DNA from 2 places in the Streptomyces sp. MB09-01 genome. Region 1 is predicted to be linked to the other one. Evidence: riboswitches for the same ligand, from Rfam matches in the RefSeq annotation. Region 1 holds a riboswitch; the other holds the start of a gene.
The links. Region 1 has a riboswitch for S-adenosylmethionine ahead of PV721_RS02140 (aminotransferase class V-fold PLP-dependent enzyme). Riboswitches for the same ligand answer to the same signal wherever they lie in the genome.
Positions count from the first base shown of each region.

Region 2: linked by a shared signal. The riboswitch ahead of thrC (threonine synthase) and the one ahead of PV721_RS02140 (aminotransferase class V-fold PLP-dependent enzyme) in region 1 are both predicted to bind S-adenosylmethionine.

Region 1 is NZ_JARAYQ010000005.1:36,950-40,347, forward strand. Features, by position in the region: gene PV721_RS02130 (rhomboid family intramembrane serine protease) at 1-228, shown strand, start outside; gene PV721_RS02135 (Lrp/AsnC family transcriptional regulator) at 225-506, shown strand; gene PV721_RS02140 (aminotransferase class V-fold PLP-dependent enzyme) at 720-2,135, opposite strand; SAM riboswitch class IV at 2,366-2,482, opposite strand; gene trpD (anthranilate phosphoribosyltransferase) at 2,574-3,398, opposite strand, start outside.
Region 2 is NZ_JARAYQ010000062.1:17,710-21,107, reverse strand. Features, by position in the region: gene PV721_RS15615 (trehalose-6-phosphate synthase) at 1-361, opposite strand, end outside; gene PV721_RS15610 (glucosyl-3-phosphoglycerate synthase) at 411-1,388, opposite strand; SAM riboswitch class I at 1,574-1,730, shown strand; gene thrC (threonine synthase) at 1,748-3,022, shown strand; gene PV721_RS15600 (MoaD/ThiS family protein) at 3,059-3,337, shown strand.

The DNA of each region.
Region 1 (3,398 bases):
CCCTTCCTGTTCTTCCTGCCGCTGCGCTTCCCGGCGTGGCTCGTGCTGCTGTTCTGGTTCGCCCTCCAATGGGTGGCCGCGCACCGGGCGGAAAGCGGCCCGGGGGTCGCCTACCTGGCCCATCTGGTGGGCTTCTCGGTCGGCTTCCTCTACGCGTGGGCCCGCTATCGGGGTACGACTAGAGTGAGGCGACCAGCGACGGCCACCGAGGGAGACAGCCAGCCGTGATCACCGCGATCGTGCTCATCAAGACCAGCGTGGACCGCATCCCCGAGATCGCCGAATCCATCGCCGCGCTGGACAGCGTCAGCGAGGTCTACTCCGTCACGGGGACGTACGACCTGATCGCGCTGGTCCGCGTGGCCCGCCACGAGAACCTGGCCGACATCATCCCCGGCCGCATCAGCAAGATCCCGGGCGTCGAGGCGACGGACACCCACGTGGCCTTCCGCACCTACTCCCAGCACGACCTGGAAGCGGCGTTCGCGATCGGCCTGGACGCGTAGCGCTGTGCCGTACGGGTACCGGGCTGCCCCGTAGCCCCGGCTCCGGTCCGCCTCAAACGCCGGCGGGGCTGGGTTGGTGCCCCCGAGCAGTGGCTTGAGCAGTCGGCCCGTACGCGGGGTCCCTCCGGGACGTCTCCTCGTCGTCGCGTCTGCGGGCCTGTCACCCGCGGGGCACCGCCCCGCACCCCCCGGCCCCGCCGAGCCGACCGCAGGTCACACGGCCGGGACGCAGCGGCCCTCCTCCGTGCGGTACTGCCACTTCGCTCCGTCCGCGACGAGCTCCTTCACCGCGCGGACGAAGCGCTCCACGTGCTCGTCCGGGGTACCCGCGCCGAAGCTGACGCGGATCGCGTTCAGCGAGCGCTCCCCCGGGGCCGCCTCCGGCGCACCGCATTCGCCCTGGGCCTGCGGCTCGCTGCCCAGGAGGGTGCGGACCAGCGGGTGGGCGCAGAACAGGCCGTCGCGGACGCCGATCCCGTACTCCGCGGACAGCGCGGCGGCGAAGTGGGAGCTGTTCCAGCCGTCCACCACGAAGGAGATGACGCCGACGCGCGGGGCCTCGTCCCCGAAGAGGGACAGGACGCGGACCGCCGGGACCTCCGCCAGTCCCTCGCGGACCTTCGCGATGAGGTGGCGCTCGCGGGCGACGAGGCTGTCGAAGCCCGCCTCGGTCAGGGCCTTGCAGGCCGAGGCGATGGAGTAGACGCCGATGACGTTCGGGGAGCCGGCCTCGTGGCGGGCGGCCGTGGTGTGCCACTCGACGTCCACGCCGCCGTCCTCGCGCCGGGCCACCTTGCGGGAGGCACCGCCGCCCGCGAGGTAGGGCTCGGCCTGCTGCAGCCAGTCCGCGCGGCCGGCGAGCACGCCCGAGCCGAAGGGCGCGTAGAGCTTGTGTCCGGAGAAGGCGACCCAGTCCACGTCCAGGTCCTGGACCGAGACGGGGTGGTGCGGGGCCAACTGGGCGGCGTCCAGGACGATCCGCGCGCCGTGGGCGTGCGCGGCGGCGGCGAGTTCCTTCACCGGCCACAGTTCACCGGTGACGTTGGAGGCGCCGGTGACGCAGACCAGGGCCGGGCCGTACGGCTCCCGGCCGGCGAGGGCCCGCTCCAGGGTGGCCACGGCCTCGTCCGGGGTGCGCGGGGCGTTGAGGTAGGTGACCTGCGCGTTCGTCCAGGGCAGCAGCGAGGCGTGGTGCTCGGTCTCGAAGACGAAGACCTGGCAGTCGGCGGGGAGCACGGCGGCGAGCAGGTTCAGCGAGTCGGTGGTGGACCGGGTGAAGATCACCTGGTCGGCGGGGCGGCAGTCGAGGAACTCGGCGACCGTGACCCGGCTCTGCTCGAAGAGGTCGGTGGAGAGCCGCGAGAGGTACCCGGCGCCGCGGTGCACGCTGCCGTAGTACGGGGCGTAGGCGGCCACGTCGTCCCAGACCCGCTGGAGCGCCGGGGCGCTGGCCGCGTAGTCCAGGGCCGCGTAGGTGACCTCGCCGCCGGTGACGAGCGGGACGGTGACGTCCCGGCCGAGCACCGGCAGGGGCTCGGCACAGGCGGGGCCCTCGGCGGTGCCGGCGGAAGCGGTGGCGACGGAGGTGGCGGCGGCGGAGGTGGCGGCGGCGTTCAGGAATGCGGACATGGCGGTATCTCCCGGCAGGCAGGGCTGAATGGCTTCGGTGAGTCCGTACGCGGGTACGGCCGTGCGGCCGTCCGGGGTACGGGAGAGCCCTCGGGCCGGACCTGACGGTCGGCGGGGGTACACGGAAGTGACCCTGGTCCGAGGGGTGAAGTAGGGGCGGAGTCGCCCTATCGCATTCGCTTGCTCACGGAAAAAGCTCCTCGAGAAGACCAGGACCCCTGGTGTCGAGGGATCCGCGCTTGCCGTAGGCCTTGCTGCCTACGACCTGGTCATCACCCGGGGCACCCCGCCACGGAAGGAGGGTTGCCGGACAGCAAGCCGGGGCCTAAACGCTGTCACTCGTGACCTGGTCAGCATCCTGCCACATGATCCTCCGTGCGCAAGGCCCCGGTCCGCATGGCGGACCGGGGCCTTGGCTCGAAACGACCGGCCTCGGGTTCAGACGTTGCTGGCCGCCACCCAACGCTCCAGTGCCGCACGCGCCGCACCCGAGTCGATGGACTCCGCCGCGCGGGTGATGCCGGCGGCGAGCTGCTCCTCCAGCGTGCCCGTACCGGGGTCCAGGGCCACCAGGGCCGCCGCCGAGTTCAGCAGCACGGCGTCGCGGACCGGGCCGGTCTCGCCGGCCAGCAGACGGCGGGCCACGTCCGCGTTGTACGCGGGGTCGCCGCCGGCCAGCGCCGAGACGTCGACCAGGTCGATGCCGATGTCGCGCGGGTCGAAGACCTGCTCCGCCACCTTGCCGTCCCGGACCCACCACACCCGCGACGTTGCCGTCGTGGTCAGCTCGTCCAGTCCGTCGTCACCGCGGAAGACCAGCGCGGAGGAGCCCCGTTCGGCGAGCACGCCCGCGATGATCGGGGCCATCCGGGGGTCGGCCACGCCGGTCGCCTGGGCGCGTACCCGGGCCGGATTGGTGAGCGGGCCCAGCGCGTTGAAGAAGGTCCGGATGCCCAGTTCCTTGCGGGCCGCCGCCACGTGCCGCAGCGCCGGGTGGAACTTCACCGCGAAGCAGAAGGTGATGCCGGCCTCCTCCGCGACCTCGACGACCCGCGCCAGGCTGAGGTTGAGGTTCACCCCGAGCTTCTCCAGGACGTCCGAGGAGCCGCTCGCGGAGGAGGCGGCCCGGTTGCCGTGCTTGACGACCTTGGCGCCGGTTCCGGCCACCACGACCGCCGACATCGTCGAGATGTTCACCGTTTTGGCCCCGTCGCCGCCCGTGCCGACGATGTCCACCGTCCGGCCCGGCACCTCGATCAGGTT
Region 2 (3,398 bases), on a different contig from region 1:
CGTAGGCGTCCCACCGCCGCCGGAACTCCGCGTCGAAGACCGGCTCGCGCGGGACGTCGTACAGGTGGTGGTGGGTGAACCACAGCACAGAATTGGCGATGCCGTTGTAGGCGGCGTCGTACACCGTGGGATCGATGTCCAGCATCCGGACACCCGGCTCGGCCACCCCCCGGCGTACCGCCTCCCGGTCCGCCTCCGACAGTGCCGCGCAGATCCACAGCGCCCCCGGCTGTTCCGCGAGGGCCGCGGAGAGCCCGGAGACGAGACCGCCCCCGCCGCGCCGGGCCCTGAGGCCGCCTTCGGCATCGATCGTGTACGAGAGGGGGCCGCGGTTGGCGGCGACGAGTACCTGAGAAGCCATGCCGCGAACCTAGCCCGGCCCGCACTCGCTCAAACTTTCCACGCCGACGTCACGCCACGCGGCGCAGTGCGTACTCCTTGACGCCGAGCATCGGCGGCCGCTCCTCGGTGTCCACCGGGTACGTCCGCGGCACGAAGCCTTCCGGCCCCCGCTCGAACTGCGTCAGCTCCGGCCGTACCTGGGGGTACCCCCAGCGGTGGCTGGGGGTGTGCCCGCGCGACAGGCGCATAAGGGCGGTGCGGTAGATCGCCGCTGCCATCCGGCCCAGTGCCTGCCCGTCCTGGTGGCGGTGGACGCGTACGCCCACGTCCACCTGGGCGAGCGCGTCCAGCCCGACCGTGTGCAGCGCGTCGACCAGCAGGCCCAGCTCGACGCCGTACCCGACGGGGAACGGCAGCCGCTCCAGCAGGGAGCGGCGTACGGCGTACTCGCCGCCCAGCGGCTGGACGAAGCCGGCCAGCTGCGGCCAGTGCAGGTTGAGGAGGGGCCGGGCGACCAGTTCCGTGACCCGGCCGCCCTGGCCGGGGGCGTCGCCGAGCGGGCGGTCGTACATGGCCTTGACGAACTGCACGTCCGGTTCGGTCAGCAGCGGTCCCACGATTCCCGAGACGAAGGCGGAGGAGAAGTCCCGCAGGTCGGCGTCGACGAAACAGACGATGTCCCCGCCGGTGGCGAGCAGCGAGCGCCACAGCACCTCGCCCTTGCCGGGCAGCGCCGGGATCCTCGGCAGGATCTCGTCGCGGTGCACCACCCGGGCTCCGGCCTTCGCCGCGACCTCCGCCGTACGGTCGGTCGAGCCCGAGTCGATCACGAGCAGCTCATCCACCAGGGGGAACGGCAGACCCTCGATCAGCTCGCGCCGGATGACCTCGACGATCGCGCCGACCGTCGCCTCCTCGTCCAGTGCGGGCAGCACCACGCTGACCGTGGTCCCGGCCGCCCGTTTCCGGTCGAGCAGCTGGTCGAGCGGTCGGTCGGCGGCTGACCAGGAGCGGTCGGCCAGCCAGCGCTCCACCTCTTCCAGCACCCTCAGCACTCCCTGCTTGTCGGCGTTATCGGCCGTTATGAGATCCATCTCGCGGTTCGGACGGCTGTCTCAACCGCCCGGCCCTTCGGTTACAGTCTTGAACAACGCGAAGGACCCCCGCATGCCGGGGGTCCCCGCGTACAAACGCACCGGCGCGCCACAGAGCGCGTGTGCCGGTGCCATACCGCTCATCCAGAGGGGCAGAGGGACACGGCCCGTTGAAGCCCCGGCAACCCTCCAGTCGGTTCTCGCGATCGTTCGTCAGCGACGTCAGCGAGGTCCCCGGCTAGGGAAGGTGCCAATTCCGTCTCATGGCGAAGTGCGCCATGGGGAAGATGAGGAGAAAGGGCCTCGCCATCATGGCTGCACAGACTGTCGCCACCTCTGTCGATCTCGGACCTGCCAACGGTCTTTCCTGTCGCGAGTGCGGTACCCGCTTCGAGCTCGGCCCCATCTTCGCGTGCGCCGAGTGCTTCGGACCGCTGGAAGTCGCCTACGACCTCCCGACCGGCGACCCCGAGGCCCTGCGCGCCGCGATCGAGGCCGGCCCCACCAACATCTGGCGTTACGCGCCGCTGCTGCCCGTCCCCGCGGACGTGGCCTCCAAGCCGAGCCTGAACCCGGGCTTCACCAAGCTCGTGGACGCCGCCAACCTGGCCAAGGAGCTCGGCGTCAGCGGCAAGCTCTACGTCAAGGACGACTCCGGCAACCCGACGCACTCCTTCAAGGACCGCGTCGTGGCCATCGCCGTCGAGGCCGCCCGCGCCTTCGGCTTCACCACCCTCTCCTGCTCCTCCACCGGCAACCTGGCCGGCGCCGTCGGCGCCGCGGCCGCCCGGGCCGGCTTCCGCTCCTGCGTGTTCATCCCGCACGACCTGGAGCAGGGCAAGGTCGTCATGGCCGGCGTGTACGGCGGCGACCTGGTCGGCATCGAGGGCAACTACGACGACGTCAACCGCTTCTGCTCCGAGCTCATCGGCGACCCGCTGGGCGAGGGCTGGGGCTTCGTCAACGTCAACCTGCGCCCGTACTACGGAGAGGGCTCCAAGACCCTCGCGTACGAGATCTGCGAACAGCTCGGCTGGCAGCTGCCCGACCAGCTCGTGATCCCGATCGCGTCCGGCTCGCAGCTGACGAAGATCGACAAGGGCCTGCAGGAGCTGATCAAGCTCGGCCTCGTCGAGGACAAGCCGTACAAGATCTTCGGCGCCCAGGCCGAGGGCTGCTCCCCGGTGTCGACCGCCTTCAAGGCCGGTCACGACGTGGTCCGCCCGCAGAAGCCGAACACCATCGCCAAGTCCCTCGCGATCGGCAACCCGGCGGACGGGCCGTACGTCCTCGACATCGCCCGCCGCACCGGCGGTTACGTCGAGGACGTGAACGACGAGCAGGTCGTCGAGGCCATCAAGATCCTCGCGCAGACCGAGGGCATCTTCGCCGAGACCGCGGGCGGCGTGACCGTCGGCGTGACGAAGAAGCTCATCGAGAACGGGCAGCTCGACCCGACGCTGACCACCGTCGTCCTCAACACCGGCGACGGCCTGAAGACCCTGGAGGCGGTGGCCGCGGACAGCGGGCAGACCGCCACCATCCGCCCGAGCCTGGACGCGTTCCGCGCCGCCGGCCTGGCCTGACCATCTCCCCTGCTCTACCGGAAAGGCAGTAGCGCCATGAGCGTCAACGTCCGCATCCCCACCATCCTGCGCACCTACACCGGCGGTCAGGCCGAGGTGCCCGCCGAGGGCGCGACCCTCGCCGAGGTCATCCAGTCCCTGGAGGCGAGCCACCCGGGCATCGCCGCGCGCGTCCTGGACGACCAGGGCAAGCTGCGCCGTTTCGTGAACGTCTACGTCAACGACGACGACGTGCGCTTCGAGGGCGGGCTGGAGGCGAAGACGCCGGACGGCGCCGGCGTCTCGATCATCCCGGCCGTCGCGGGCGGCTGCTGATCCTGTCGCACCCTTTGCCACCTGATAGGTGACACGCGCAAACCGAAATTGCCCCCTCCGC